2 regions of the Bacillus sp. F9_6S_D1_P_5 genome follow, and region 2 is predicted to be linked to the other one. Evidence: riboswitches for the same ligand, from Rfam matches in the RefSeq annotation. Region 2 holds a riboswitch; the other holds the start of a gene.
What was found. A riboswitch is a leader RNA that binds a small molecule or an ion and turns the genes downstream of it on or off. The one in region 2 is predicted to bind lysine.
Positions count from the first base shown of each region.

Region 1: another riboswitch for lysine. It lies ahead of ACUXEY_RS10445 (aspartate kinase); the one in region 2 lies ahead of ACUXEY_RS17475 (amino acid permease).

Region 1 covers NZ_JBTREW010000007.1:42,480-50,677, forward strand. The annotation lists gene ACUXEY_RS10435 (helix-turn-helix domain-containing protein) at 1-211, shown strand, start outside; gene ACUXEY_RS10440 (VOC family protein) at 406-858, opposite strand; gene ACUXEY_RS10445 (aspartate kinase) at 1,200-2,429, opposite strand; lysine riboswitch at 2,629-2,815, opposite strand; gene ACUXEY_RS10450 (DoxX-like family protein) at 3,007-3,915, shown strand; gene ACUXEY_RS10455 (DUF4166 domain-containing protein) at 3,919-4,530, shown strand; gene ACUXEY_RS10460 (YndJ family protein) at 4,536-6,161, shown strand; gene ACUXEY_RS10465 (8-oxo-dGTP diphosphatase) at 6,190-6,675, opposite strand; gene ACUXEY_RS10470 (N-acetylmuramoyl-L-alanine amidase) at 6,844-8,091, shown strand.
Region 2 covers NZ_JBTREW010000013.1:107,895-116,092, forward strand. The annotation lists gene ACUXEY_RS17465 (catalase) at 1-1,997, opposite strand, end outside; gene ACUXEY_RS17470 (ABC transporter permease) at 2,190-3,389, opposite strand; gene ACUXEY_RS17475 (amino acid permease) at 3,450-4,874, opposite strand; lysine riboswitch at 5,021-5,207, opposite strand; gene ACUXEY_RS17480 (DUF3626 domain-containing protein) at 5,516-6,607, shown strand; gene gapN (NADP-dependent glyceraldehyde-3-phosphate dehydrogenase) at 6,682-8,121, opposite strand.

The DNA of each region.
Region 1 (8,198 bases), on a different contig from region 2:
AGATGGGGATTTTGAGAAAGAGAATGAGTTTGGTTTTTATATTGGATGTGGTTTGTTAATTATGAGTGCTTTCATTGATTATGAAAAAATACAGGTAGTTGTATTAGGAGTTGCACTATTCATGATGGTTTTTTACTCTGACGTAAAGAAAGTGATTTTGAATGAGTTCAGATCGTTTTTTAAAAGAAAAGATATGTATGATAAGAAGTGAGAAGGGTCGGTTATATTTCCTAGGAAAGAGTATAACAAGCAATTGAATTGTTTTATAATAATTTTGAGATATTGATAGTATGTTAAAAAGTCCAAACAAGCATAACCCCGTTCTAAAGCTAGGACGGGGTTGAACATCTAAGCTTTATTAAGAAAGAATTTCTTTCAAATATTTTTACTTCAGTAAAACATTACTTATTTGTTACCGAGTTCTTCCGCTAAACCGATTAAAATTCCTTCGGTTCCGCGAATGTAGCAGAGTCGATATGAGTCCTCGTACTGAACTATTTCACCAACGAGCTGAGCACCATGCTTAGTCAGTCTCGATACCATTTCATCAATGTCCTCAACGGTGAACATGACGCGTAAATAACCGAGGGAATTTACAGGAGCTGTCCGATGATCTGCAATAGTAGGTGGTGTGAGAAATCGTGAAAGTTCAATTCGGCTATGGCCATCTGGGGTTACCATCATAGCAATTTCTACGCACTGAGAACCGAGTCCTGTTACGCGACCAGCCCATTCACCTTCGACAGTAGCTCGCCCTTCGAGTTTTAATCCAATCTCCTCGAAGAAAGAGATTGCGTTATCAAGTGATTCTACAACGATGCTGACATTGTCCATTCTTAGTAATCTGTTGCTTGCCATAGTCTGTATCTCCTTATATGTATAAATTTATTATCTAACTATCTTTGTAATTATACAAAATTCCGTCTAAACAAAAAACACCTTGTCACAGTGTATGAAAATGTGAAAAGGTGTTTTCGGGTATAGCATATAATATCTTGTTAACGAACAAGACGTCGTAAACCCTCTATGATATAAATATGCGCGAACTTATTATGTTCAAGTAGTTTCAAGAATTTGATACTGTAATTGCTATTCACTAAAAGAACTTCGACTTTCCAACAAAATAGTCCTACCCTGTTTCTATTTATATAGGAAGAAAATAGATTCATATAATTTGTTTTAAGTTTTACTAGTGGAAATTAACTCATCTGCACTAAAGGCTCAATTTTCGCCATAAATGATTGATGCAGCGCTTCAACACCTGTTACTAAATGAAGACGGTCAATAACGACAGACACTTTAATTTCTGATGTACTTACCATTTTAATATGAATATTTTCTTCTTTTAAAGTAGTGAACATATTCGCAGCAACACCAGGATTAGAGACCATACCAGATCCTACAATTGATACTTTTGCTAAATGATTTTCATATTCTACAGATTCATAGTGAAGTGTTTCTTGATTTTGTTCTAATACCTCTAATGTTTCTTTTAAATCATTAGAATGGATTGAGAAGGAGAGATGAACAGTTCCTTCATTTGTAATACTTTGAATGATGATGTCTACATTAATATGTGCCGCTGCTAATGTAGAGAAAACTGTTGAAAGTGCACCTTGTTCCAATCCTTTCATTGTGACGCGTGTAATATTATCTTCAAATGCAATACCTTTAACGATTGATTGTTGTTCCATGTTACATTCTCCTTTTACAATTGTTCCGTTTTCTTGTTCCATACTTGAGCGAACTTCTAAAATGACATTATGATTTTTAGCAAACTCAACAGCACGCGGGTGTAATACACCAGCACCGAGGTTTGCAAGTTCTAACATTTCGTCATAAGAAATTGCATCTAATTTATAAGCATCTTTTACAACTCGTGGATCTGTCGTATATACGCCGGTCACATCTGTGTAAATATCACATTTTTTTGCTTTCAGTGCAGCAGCTAATGCAACAGCAGTCGTATCAGAACCACCGCGTCCAAGCGTTGTAATTTCATGATTTTCACTCATTCCTTGGAATCCAGCTACAATAACGATCGTACCTTCAGTAAGATAAGATTGAATTCGATCTGTCTGAATATCAGTAATCCGTGCACTACTATGTACAGATTCTGTTGTAATACCAGCTTGCCATCCTGTTAATGAAATTGCGTTATAACCTTTTGCTTGTAGTGCCATCGTTAATAATGAAATAGTCACTTGCTCTCCTGTTGATAGAAGCATATCCATTTCGCGTTTACTTGGATTTTCTGTAATAGCGTTAGCAAGTGCGACAAGTTCATCTGTACTTTTTCCCATTGCTGAAACGACAGAGACGATACTATGTCCTCGTTCATATTCTTCAATAATTAAATTTGCTACATGTTGAATACGCTCAACACTTCCAACAGAAGTGCCACCAAATTTTTGTACAATCGTTTCCATTACGAATTCCTTCTTTCATCCATTTTTAAGAATAGATCAGGACATATATTAATCCCAATATTCCTGTAGTTACCAGAGAAAAACAAAAAACACCATCTCAAATAAGTGAGGATGGTGCTGTTACAGGAAAAGGGAAACAGAAAACGGAGCTAATAAAAAAACCGCCAAAAAAGGAATATCATAAAAATGATATCTCTTTTTTGTAGATAGCTCTTCATACGTACACGTCTGTACATATGACAGTTCTGTTTCTATTCGAAAACAGCCCCAATCGATAAATGCAGAGAAAATTATCGATTTCGGCAATACTTCCTTTCATCTAATTTCATAGACATCTCTGTGTCTCCATTAGAATACTCATAAGTATCGCAACCTCTATCTCACGTTTTAGGCGAGAGTGTTTGATTTATGAAGTTGTTGGTAACATTTGTTTTATAATAATTTAAATTTTTCGGGGAATCAAGTGTTTTGTATAAATTTTAAAAATTCTTTCTTTTATAAAGGGAGTTTGTGAAAAATGTAGCAAAATAAATTCATTGCATGTACATTAAAATTATAGTGCATTGGAGGTGGAAGAATGAAGAGGAAAAAGCCTATTTATGTTTCGGCAGAAATGAACACAACAATGGAGAAATTATGGGAATACACGCAAGAACCACGTATACATACAGAATGGGATGCCCGCTTTACTGAAATTTCGTATTTAGAGAAAAAAGAAGGAGAACCACAGAAGTTTTTATATAAAACAAAAATCGGATTTGGACTTGAAATAGCTGGTGAAGGGGAATCGATAGGTGAAATAAGAAAAGAAACGGGAGAACGTATTTCTTCTTTAAAATTTTGGACGGATAATAGATTATCTCTTATTCAAACAGGGCGTGGTTATTGGAAGTATACACCGCGTAAAGAACACATTCATTTTGAGACGCAATATGATTATGATACGAGGTTTGGTCGTATAGGGAATGTAATAGATTTCTATATATTTCGGCCGTTATTAGGCTGGGCGACTGCTTGGAGTTTTGATGCTTTAAAGTTATGGTTAGAAAAGGGACTCCATCCAAGGTTACTAATTAGAAGAACAATGACATATTGGCTCGTATGTTTTTTTATTGCTTTTGTATGGATGTATCAAGGGATAGTGCCGAAACTAGTGTTTACTCATTCAGAAGAAGTAAAAATGTTGTCTGTGATAATTGGTTCAACTGCGCATAGTATTTTTCTAGTTAAAATAATTGGATTACTAGAAATTATTTTTGGTGTCCTATGGCTGTTGCCATTTCAAAAACGAAAAGTATTTATCGTACATATTTTTATGTTAATAGCTTTAACGATAGCGGCAGGATTTACGAATGTCGCAAGCTTTACAGAGCCGTTTAATCCAATTACATTAAACGTTCTACTAATGGGGTTATCAATTGTCGGTTATATAAATAGTGCGAATTTGCCAAGTGCAAAAAATTGCAAGAGGAAAAGAAAGGAATAATGTATGGCTAATATGTATGAAAGACTATTAGGGGATTCTTATACAAAACTTCATCCGAAATTACAGAAACGCTATGAAATTACGGAAGAAAATAGCTTTACTGGAGAAGGAAATATGGATGAAATTTACGGAGGTTCTTTTTTCGTAAAATTGATATTAAAAATTGCATCGAAGTTTAGAATGTTTTTCTCTGAGCGGGGGAAGGAAGTGCCATTTACAATACATAATACCGCTGAGCGAGATGAAAATGGAAATGAATTTGTACGATGGAATCGTACTTTTTATTTTCAAAATAAAAAAAGATATTTTAACGCTGTTATGCAGTGGGATGAAGAGAATAATGAAATTGTGGATTATTTTGGTGAACCACACATACTTGTTTCTACTCTGAATTTTCATATTGATGAAGTGGGGGCAATGCATATTTCTTCAAAGAAACAATGGTTTTACATGTTTGGAAGAAAAGTCCCGTTGCCTAGATTCTTATATGGAGAGGCCGACATTGTAGAAAGTTATGATGAAACAAGGCAATGCTTTCGAATTCATGTACAAGTACGAAATCCGTTAATTGGTTCATTATTTTCATATAAGGGGACATTTGTGGAAAGGAAATAAATGATATGAAAAATATAATAGTTGGACTTGCTTGTTATATTATTTTTCTAATATGTGAGTGGTCAAATGTAAACCCAGTTGAAGCAATTATTTTATTATCTATTTTGTTATTTATACCGATGTCATTTTGCATCATTGATAAGAAAACAAGAAATGGATCATATATGTTTTTTTATAAATTTATATCGTTGTTATATCCAATCGCAGCAATTAGTGCAATGTTAGCTTTCGTAACAAACCACTATTTTTTTGCGTTACTTTGGTTTGTATATACAGGAATTGTTACATTATTTGGTGTGAGTAGATTACTAGAAAGAGGATGGAAACCGCTAGAAGAGACAGCTATCGATAGTGCGTTTATATATTTGTTTTTAGGTGGTTTTTGGTTTTTTGCTTCTGTATCAAAACTCTCCATTATGCACTTTAGTTCTGACATTGTTTTACTCACAGCTGCACATTTTCATTATTCGGCATTTCTATTGCCGTTATCAGCTGGTTTAATTGGGAGAAAAAGAGAAAAGAGAAGTAAAGTATATGATGCCATTATGTTTGTCATCGTCATTTCACCTATGTCAGTTGCGATCGGGATTACATACTCAAGGGTATTTGAATTTTTTGCTGTGTTGCTATATTTATGTGCGATTTATGTGTATGGTATTTATGTTTGGCGCACGAAATTTAATGCTATTAGTGCAAAGATTCTCCTGATCATATCGTCTAGCACACTCATGGTAACAATTATGTTTTCACTTATATATTCGTATGGGAATTTGAAACATGTAATGACGATTACAATTGCTCAAATGGTTTGGATTCACGGTGTTGTCAATGGAATTGGAGTAGCGTTACCAGCATTTGTCGGCTGGATGATTGAAAATAGTGCTCCAAATTATAAATATTACGGGAAGCCAATGAGCGGGTTAAGAGGAAATGCGACAGTTGGTGAAGCATTTTTACATAACAGAAATTTAATAGATAGTAAAGAATACAAAGGTTTAGTTGATAATATGAATGATTTTCATAGTGAGGCATTTGACGTGACGAAGATTCCTTTAAGTATTATTCGCTTTTATGAAAATACAAAAGAGTATGAGTTACAATCACATATTAAATGGACTCGCTGGTTCCGTCCGGTAGCATTTTGCTATGAGAAAATGAGTAAACGTATAGGGCAAATACATTTAGGAATGGGCGGCAAGTGGGAAATGATGCATGGCTCTATCATCGGGGTAATAGATGAGAAGGATGGGAGAGAGAATGTAAGGGCTTGGCTAAGAAAAAATGAAGCAGAAGAATCTATTTTTGTAGCTCTTTACTCAAAACATACATATGAGGACGAGACGTATATGAATATTGCATTACCTTTGCCATATTCGAATATGACAGGGATTTTGAAAGTATGTAATAAGAGTAATGATTTAATCATTACTAGTAAGCTGAGAAGAAATGGGAAGGGAGATGAGGGGATTTATTTACATACTCGTTTCTTTACAATACGTTTACCGTTAGCAGAGACTTTTATTATTAAAGAGAACACGGATCACATATTAGAAGCTAATCATAGAATGTGGATATTTGGAGTTAAGTTTTTAGAAATTGATTATAAGATTAAGAAAAAAGAGGAGAAGTAAGAAAAGCTTGGAGAGATTCCAAGCTTTTTTACGTATGCGTAATTGTCATAGCAACTTGTTTATCTAAGTCGCGGTCCCAAACACGTTGAATTTCAAACGTACCTTTTTCAAAAAATAATGGGAATCTCTCTTTAAACCAATTTTGCATAGGAAGATTTAATGCTGTATCGATTGGTACCCATAATAATTCGCCCTCTGGAGGATTCATAAGAAGTTCGCCTTCAAATGAGTCTGTCCAATAATTAAATACCATATATCGAACATTTTCTTTCGGATTTACGTATTCATCTAATCCCTTAAAAGTTAAATTTGAAACAAGTAATCCAGTTTCTTCTTTTACTTCTCGTTTAGCAGCTTGAACGATACTTTCTGGGAAATCTACTTTTCCGCCAGGAGCGATGTAGCCAGGGAAGCCTAGATGATCGGGGCGCTGTATTAGCAATACTTCGTTATTCCGCTGAATCATACACATCGTGTAAATACGGTGTTCTATATCTTTCCAATTGTTGCTCATACGAATCTCTCCCTTTTAAAACCTTATAGTTTTTAACTATAGTTATATATGACAAAAAATACAATAATAATACAAAATTATACAAATTACAATTGACTATTACTAATTTTCAGAACTATAATTAGTCTGTTACATAAATACATTGTACTTGAGAGGGGAATATATTCTATGAAAAATAGAATAATCGCAGCAGGATTAATTGCAGCTAGTATATTATCTTATTCATCTAGTAGTTTCGCACAAACAAAAACGTTTCCAGATGTCCAAGCAGGGCACTGGGCAGAAGATTCTATTAACTACTTAGCAGCAAAAGGCGCAGTTACAGGTAACGAGAAAGGAATGTTCGAGCCTGGAAAAGAGATCACTCGTGCAGAAGCAGCTACAATGATGGTTAAAATCTTAAACTTACCATTCGATAAAGATGCTAAACCATCTTTCGGCGATTCTCAAAAACAATGGTATACTCCATTCATCGCAGCTGTAGAAAAAGCTGGCGTTGTTAAAGGAAAAGGCGAAGGCGTATTCGATCCAAATGGAAAAATCGACCGTGTTTCAATGGCATCTCTTCTTGTAGAAGCTTACAAATTAGAGTCTAAAGTAAACGGTACTCCAGCAACTAAATTCAAAGATTTAGAAACATTAAACTGGGGTAAAGAAAAAGCTAACATCTTAGTTGAATTAGGGATTTCAGTTGGTACTGGTGACAAATGGGAACCTAAGAAAATTCTAACTAAAGCAGAAGCAGCTCAATTTATTAAAAAAGCAGATTCGCTTAAAATAGGAAACCCTTTAGTAGAAAAGGTAGTTATTATTGATCCTGGTCATGGAGGATTTGATCCAGGGAATCCAGGACAAGGTGTAGAAGAAAGTAAAATTGTATTTGATACATCTTTAAGATTACAGAAGTTGCTAGAAAAAAATACACCTTTAAAAGCTTTGTTAACACGTGAAGAGAACGGAAATCCAGGAAGTAACAAAAATGAATCTCTTGCGAATCGAGTGAAATTTGGTCAAGAGAACAATGCGGATATATTTGTAAGCATTCATGCAAATTCTTCTGAAAAACATGATGGTCATGGAACGGAAACATATTATTATAAAAAATCCAAGCGTGGAGAAGAGACACAGATTGAAAAGGATAGCGAAGTATTAGCGAAGAAAATTCAAAATAGAGTAGTAGAAGCACTACATACAAGAGATAGAAAGATAAAAGACGATCACTCACTTTATGTAGTAAATAATAATACAGTACCAGCAGTTTTAACAGAGCTTGCCTTTATTGATAATGATATAGATAATGGTAAATTAGCTACTGAATCAGGAAGACAAATTGCTGCTGAGGCAGTTTATGCTGGTATTTTAGATTATTATGAATGGAAAGGTTTCGATGTTTCCAAATATCGTTTAGCTAAATAACAATGTTGATTGATAAGCCCATCGTCTATATAGAGATGGGCTTTTCGTGTGAACTTTTGTAATTTTATATCGGAATAAAAAGATACATCGTATTATGCTAATTATAA
Region 2 (8,198 bases):
TATCGGTTCCAGAATCGTCCTTGGGCAATGCCTTCTATAAATGATTCAATTGAAGTATCTGTTAAGTTGTAAACTCCTGCTTCATCCAGTTTAACCTTACTATGGTCTAAAGCATGAGGATCGCTAAGGACATAGGCTATCGGTTTAAAGTGTTTAAAAGTAGTTTCTGCAAATTCTAAAACAGGGGGTTGAATGACAGATTCACTACTAAACACTAATACTGCATCAAAAAGTGAGGAGTCTGATGTTGTATAAGTATCCGTTACTTTAATGGAATCATTGAAATGATGAATTTTATTATCTATGATGCCATAGTTAATTCGGTGCTGTGCAAAAGCTTGAATCCATTCGGACAGAAGGGAGACGCTTGGGTCACCATTTAATAGAATTGCCACATTTTTGGAATCAGCTTTAAAAATAGTATTGGACATGCTGAGTGCAGGTGATTTTGCATCCGATTTTATTTCGTGATTTTCTTTAGGCAAAGGGGCTCCAATCATGTTAGCGACTTCCTTTGCTAATTGACGATCGACGTGGTTTAAAAGAGCAATTACATTTGCCTTCACCATGTCTGATTTGCACTTCCCAACTTCAAAGCAAAATGCGTCTTTTATGTGCTGCTTTTCAATAGGATTCATACTATTGTAGAAAAGTTTAGCTTGAGAATAAAAGTTAAGGAAGCTTTTACTGCGCCCTCTAATTTTATGTCCATCAATCTTTTCTTGATAATGCTCATATCCGCCCTGTTCGGCTTGGACGGTTGCTGGTTGATTATTATTTAAGCCATTAGGATGATAGCTTGTTTGACCGCGATGAATCTGCATTTGATGCATGCCATCACGTTGATTATTATGAAAAGGACATACAGGCTGATTAATAGGAATTTGGTGGAAATTAGGGCCTCCTAAACGAGATAATTGTGTATCTGTATAGGAGAACAATCTTCCTTGCAGAAGAGGATCATTTGAAAAATCAATACCTGGTACGACATGGCCAGGGTGAAAAGCTACCTGTTCCGTTTCAGCAAAAAAGTTATCAACATTTTTGTTCAGTGTCATTTTACCAACTAGTTTTACAGGAACTTCTTCTTCAGGCCATAGTTTTGTTGGATCTAAAATATCAAAATCAAATGCATGCTCATCTTCTTCCGGAATTAACTGTAATCCAAGCTCCCATTCCGGATAATCGCCTTTTTCAATTGCTTCGTATAAATCTTGACGATGGAAATCAGGATTTTTCCCAGCAATCCTTTGAGCTTCATCCCATACTAATGAATGAACCCCGAGGGTAGGTTTCCAGTGAAATTTTACGAAGTGGGCTTTTCCTTCTTTATTAATAAGTCGAAATGTATGGACTCCAAAGCCTTCCATCATTCGTAAACTACGCGGAATTGCGCGATCACTCATCTGCCACATAACCATATGAGTAGACTCGGGATTATGCGTAACAAAATCCCAAAATGTATCATGAGCACTAGCTCCCTGAGGAATATCATTATGTGGCTCGGGTTTAACTGCATGTACAAAATCAGGAAATTTAATAGCATCTTGGATAAAGAATACTGGCATATTATTACCTACTAAATCATAGTTACCTTCATCTGTATAAAATTTTGTGGCAAATCCGCGCACATCTCTTACTGTGTCATTGGATCCTTTAGAGCCTTGAACGGTCGAGAACCGTACAAATACAGGTGTTTTTTTTGAAGGGTTAGTAAGAAAATCTGCTTTTGTATATGCCTCTAAAGATTCATAAAGCTGAAAATGACCATGTGCTCCAACTCCGCGCGCATGAACAATTCTTTCAGGAATTCGTTCATGATCAAAGTGGGTCATTTTCTCGCGAAAGTGGAAATCCTCCATTAAGGTAGGGCCTCTTAAGCCCATCTTTAAAGAAAATTCATCCTCTGTTATTTTTACTCCTTGGTTTGTTGTTAAAGCATGTTTGCATTGATTATCTGTAACGTGATGTTCCAATTGCTCCATTTTCTTATTCACAATATAGGCACCTCCTTTGCCCTGTTAATTTAATACATACCCTTTTTATTAGGGCGTAAACATGTATTATCATTTTTGTATGTAAAAAGCATAAAATATCGGTTGTTTCAGTGATTCTTGTTTGAGGAAGAAAAATAAAAAAGCCAAGGAGATAATTTATTTTCTCCTTGGCTTTTAAGATACTTCTTTTCGTTAAAACGAAGAAATGCGTTGCTTCGTTTTTGGCACGATAATAAATTTGATCCAGATTAATCCGATAATCATAATGATAAGGCTATGTAAAAATTGTCCTGTAGCAATGAGTATAACAATTGAAAATACAATGAGTTGAATGCTTAGTAATATAAAGATTAAGTGAAGAAATTGGTTCATTCGTTTTTCAGTATGAATTGGATATAATGCTACAATAATATTTCCCGAAAAATATTTCCACAGGGAACGCATTTGCATAGAAATCATATATAGGACGATATATGCGATAGCGCCTTTTACGTATATGTTTGGTATAAAATATAAGGCGAAGGCACCGATCAATCCTAAGCGAATATATATACCGAAATAATCATTCCCGCGTAAAAATGCGAGTGTATGTAAATAGAAGAAAGTTGCTTGCTTTTTATGTAATAAAGGTTCAATCCAATTTGTAAGCCATTTTCTTTTATTTACTTGCTTATTCAGTTGCGGAACATCGGTAAAAATGCTAGCAAATTGATAAAAACGAACGTTCATTTTTTCTTCTTGTTCGATTATGTAATCCCACGGTATTCGTTTTGTTGGCTGCTTTTTCGTATATAAAAGCAGGAAAGCAAGTAGTAAGAGCAATCCGCCTAATATGAGAACATGTGCCGAGTAAAATAGCATGTAAATAATGAGTGCGTTACAAGCAATACGAATAATGAACCATATGTTTTTTTCATGGCTATCACGCCACATCCAATGTATGTACATGTTCCAAGCTTTCGTAATCATTAAAACGATAAAGATTGTACATAAGAAAGGTACCGTTACTTGTAATGATTGCATGGCAAGTGGAACAAGAATCAAGAACGTAAATAATAATGGGAAAAGCTGCATGATGAAATTATATAGAAGAGATTTTTTAAAATACGATGTTAGTTTCTCTTCTAATGCAAGCAAATAGACAGCATCAGGTTTTTGAATAAATGTACGGATAGGGCATCTCGTTATAATGAATGTAAGTACAATTGTGATAAGTAGTAAAGATATTCCTTTAGAAGGAGATGCTTTTAGAAACTGAGCATAGTAGTATGCACCAACGCATGAAATAAAGATAAAGCTATATAGTAAACCGTTAATCATACGTGCAAAGTATGTAATGATATTTTGCATATGTTGTTGGAAGCGACTGCTCCATAGCGATTCGATTGACATGTTTTTCACCTCTTTGTTCTATTATATATGTTTTACAAAAGAAAAAACGAGCAAATTGCGTTATGCAACTTGCCCGTTTTTCTTTTCGTTATTTTTTTTCTGATCACGATTCATTAATGGATAGAATGCAAAGCCGATTACGAATAAACCGATTCCGAGAAGGAATGTTTTTATATCGGCTGCACCCGTTTTAATAACCCATAGTGCGTAGCAAAGTGCGATTACTGCGACTATACCATCTGTAATTCTTGCCCGCATTTCATTTTTATATGTTTCACCAGTTGCGACTAGTTTTAACTGGAAGATTGGTGAAACGAGATATGGAATGAGGTAGGCCAATGTTGATACGGTAATAACGAATGTATAAGCTTCCGCAATTGTTCCTGATAATGTTGAGAATAAGAAAACTTGCGACATAATGTTTGTTAACCGTAATGAGTAAATCGGACTTCCTTTTTTATTCGTTTTCGTGAAGAAGGAAGGGAAGAAACCTTCTTTTGCTGCTTGATATGGTACTTCTGAGCTTAATAAAATCCAACCTAAGATAGAACCGAATAGGGAAGTAAGAGCAAGTAATGCCATCAGTTTCCCGCCGCCATGACCCATTGCAGCGTTTAGTGCGTCTGCTAATGGACGTTCAGAAGCTTGTAATTTATCAACGTGAAGTACACCCATTGTTAAAATTGTAATTCCTAAGTAAATCGCAACTGTAATAAGTAATCCCGCAACTGTTGCACGTTTTACCGTTTTTGGAGAAACAGCACGGTTTGATAAAAGAACCGCTGATTCAATTCCGATAAATGCCCAAAGCGTTGTAAGAGCAGCTAAGTTTACTTGTGAAAGTAGGCCGTGTGATGCACCTGATTTATCGATCATCGGTGTGTACCATTGTCCAAACTTAGAAGCTTCGAATGCAAATAACGTAACGACGATGAATAAAAGGAATCCAGTTACTTTCGTTGTTGTTGCTAAGAAGTTTAGCTTTCCAGCTCCGCTTACACCGTTCGTTAATATAATGTGAGTTCCCCAAAGTAAGATGGAACAAATCGTAAATGTAATTAGTTTTCCGACTTCTATGTTAAAAGAACCGATTGAAAATAGTAGTCGTGTATCTTTCATAATCGGGAAGAAGAGTGATAAATATCCCGCGAAAGATGTAATGATGGCAACGTTACTTGCCCAGTTTGCAACCCAATATCCCCATACCATACTGAAACCAGCCATTTTTTTCTTTTTTGGTGTTGAGAATAAAGCATATGCATGACTTTGTGGTCCTGTCGTTAAATCAGGACGACGAATTGCTAAATTACCGAAAACAAGAGCTAGCATTAAAACACCAAACCCTGTTGTTAACCAAGCTAAAGTGACACCGAGAGGACTTGCTGTTTGTGCTAACGTACTTGGCACCATGAAAATACCAGCGCCAACCATGTTACCGACAACGAAAGCTGTTAGTACCCAAAAGCCCCATTTTTTTTGTTGCATAGAAAATACCTCCAAAGTTAGTATAACCAAGTCAAGCGAGGAGATATGTATGTCTTCTTAGTAGAGAAGAGAAGTCCCAAACAAAACAAAAAAAGCACGTAATTTGCCGCTACATGCTTTCTATCTTATAAGAAACCCACGACATACCTCTCGATAGCTCTCCACAAACGAAACGTTTCGTTTGTGACAGTTCTGCACTTATTAAATGCAGACCCAGCAAGTGTGCATGGTGGACACGACTTACTTCGGCAATCATTCCTTTCTCATTCCTTCATCAATGCCACTACATCTCCTGAAATGATACTCTTAATGACTGCAACCTCTACCTCACCGAGATACGAATGAGGATTTAAATATTAAATTAACGTCTTTAAGAGTAACAAATGAATTTTTATACGTCAATGGATATATTAATAATCAGATTATAGAGAAGAGTTTGTGATTAAAAAGGGGTTAGGAAGGGCTATAGCGTTTATTCGTTATGCAGAAGAAATAGCGACAGAGTGAAGCACAAAGAATTTTGTCTGAAAATCTTAATCCGAAGCATCGGTTTTTTTAACAGGCTTTGTTTCATAAGAAGGAAAGAATAAGCTTTTCATTGAAATGATTAAGGTCATTTTAATGAAAGGAGAGGTTTGATTATGGAATTATCAAGATCTCAATTATTTGCTTTACAGTATATTTCAAAATATGCAGAGAACGAAAAACGTGAGGCTAAAGCAACAATTAATCATATACTTAAAATGTCTAATATTACAGATGAAATGTTTGAAGAAGCTGTCGTTCATTTAAAATCAAATGCGAGGATTGCTTTACACTTTCATCCAGATAGATTAGATTCGAACATGAAAAATATTGCTGAAGCACTGTTTGAGCAAGGAATATATAAAAGTCAGTTTGAAACATTGCTATCTAATGGAAGTGTGTCTGCTTATCCGGGTGGTGAACGTGACCTTTGGGAACAGAGAATATTTGGAGGCGCATATCAATTGGAAGGCGTAACGAATAATGAACGGCCCAAATATGGGGCGCTAAATTTAATGTTACATCCAGATGGGCCTGCCCCGCGCTTTGGATCATGTTATTTTCTCTTATCTCCAAAAGTTTCTTATCGCTCTACATATACGTATTTAGATTCGCATCAAGATCCAAAAGAAAAGGGTACTTATGAAGAGTTTGACATGATTTTAGCTGCTCTTTTGGAAGAGACATTCGTAAGAGATTTTGCAATTGGTGAAGGGAATTTGACTCCAACAAGATTCATTCATCATTTACTAGCTAACCTGGAAAGGCCGTTTATAGATTTCGTAAACAAAGAGTCAGCCCGTAATCTTAATCATTATATTGAAGCACAGATTCATGGAAATATTTCTCTTAAAGAAGACGTAGAAGTGCTTGTTGTAGATCCTTCATTTAAGGGGACGAATGTAGGTAGAAATTTAGAAGAAATTTGTTTGAAGTATTCTATTGATTTGTATTGGCACAAAGGTTTTGTACTTATGGTAGATGAAGTTCCGGTGGATTTTAGAGGTTCAAAAATGCCATCTTTGGCAAGACGTATTGCACGAAATAATTGTATTGATGCACATATAATTGGTTCTGCTGTAGTGGATTTGAAAAGTAATCCACTATCGTGGAGTGATCGCGGAACATATGAAGAGGTGCTTCAGGAATTAAAGTTATTATGGCATGTTTTAGTTCGATTTGGAAAACCAAATCGGAACTTGAAATAAATACGCCATTATTTTTGGAAGCATGTATTTAAAAAGAAGCTGATCTAAAACTAGATCAGCTTCTACATATAAGATTAAACTAAGTTTAATACAGTTACTTTTTCACGTGTCATAGACTCAAGGCTCTTACGAATACCTTGTGCGCCCATACCTGAACCTTTTACACCGATGAATGGGAAGTGGTCAGGGCCGCGCTCTGTGCGTCCGTTAATTTGAACAGAACCAGTTTCGATTTTGTTAGCAATTGCAAATGCTTTGTTAATGTCTTTTGTGAAGACACTTGCTTGTAAGCCGAACTCTGATTTGTTAGCAATCTCAATTGCTTGCTCATCTGAAGAAACACGGATGATTGGAAGGATTGGGCCGAATGGCTCTTCCCAAGCAACTTTCATTTCTTCTGTTACGTGGTCGATTAATGTTGGGTAAATTAAGTTACGCTCACGTTTGTTACCGATAACGATTGTAGCACCTTTTTCAACAGCATCGTCAACTAAACCTTGAACGAAGTCAGCAGACTTGTCGTCGATTAATGGAACGATTGTGCTGTCTTGTTCTGGAGATCCAACTGATAGTTCAGCTACTTGCGCTTTTAATAAGCTAACAAGCTCGTCTGCTACGTTTTCGTGTACAAGTACACGTTTAATAGCTGTACAACGTTGACCAGAGTAAGAGAATGCACCGCTTACGATATGGTTTGCAGCATCTTGTAAGTCAGCATCTTCACGAACGATACCAGGGTCTTTACCACCAAGTTCTAATACAAGTGGAATCATTGCAGCTTTTTTCGCTAAATGTTTACCTGTGTTTGTACCGCCTGTGAACGATACCATATTGATGCCTTCGTGCTCTACTAAGTAGTCACCAATTACAGAACCGCGTCCTGTCGCTACGTTTACAAGACCTTTTGGAAGACCGGCTTTATGAAGTGCTTCCACCATTTTAATACCACTAATTGCACCTTGAGTTGCTGGTTTGAAAATAACAGCGTTACCCATAATTAATGCTGGTGCAAGTTTTGCAGCAGATAAGTTTACTGGGTAGTTAAATGGTGCGATTGCCAATACAACACCAAGTGGTGCGCGTTGGATGATCGCAAGTTTCGATTTCGTTCCGCCAGGGAAGCTATCGCCCATCATGCTTTCTCCATGCATATGAAGAGCTTCTTCAATTGTGTAACGAATGAAATCAGCTGTACGAACAACTTCTTTCTTCGCATCTTTATATCCTTTACCGACTTCTTTCATAATGATATCGGCAATTTCATCTTGCATATTTACGAGCTCATCAGCCCATTTATATAAATATTTTGCGCGATCTTGTAGAGAAGCTTCAGCCCATGATTTTTGAGCTTCTTTTGCAGATGCAATTGCTTCATCTACTTCTCCGCGAGTAATTGCTTGTACTTGTCCAATTACTTCGTGTAAGTATGGAGATGGAATTTCGATTGTTTCTCCTGAAGAGCTTTCTCTCCATTCTCCGTTTAAATAAAATTTGTACGTATTGCTAGTTGTCATGATTAGTCCTCCTAAAATAGCAACTTGTAAGAGTGAGTATAAGGTGATTGTAGGGGGTTTGATAACATTTTTCAAAT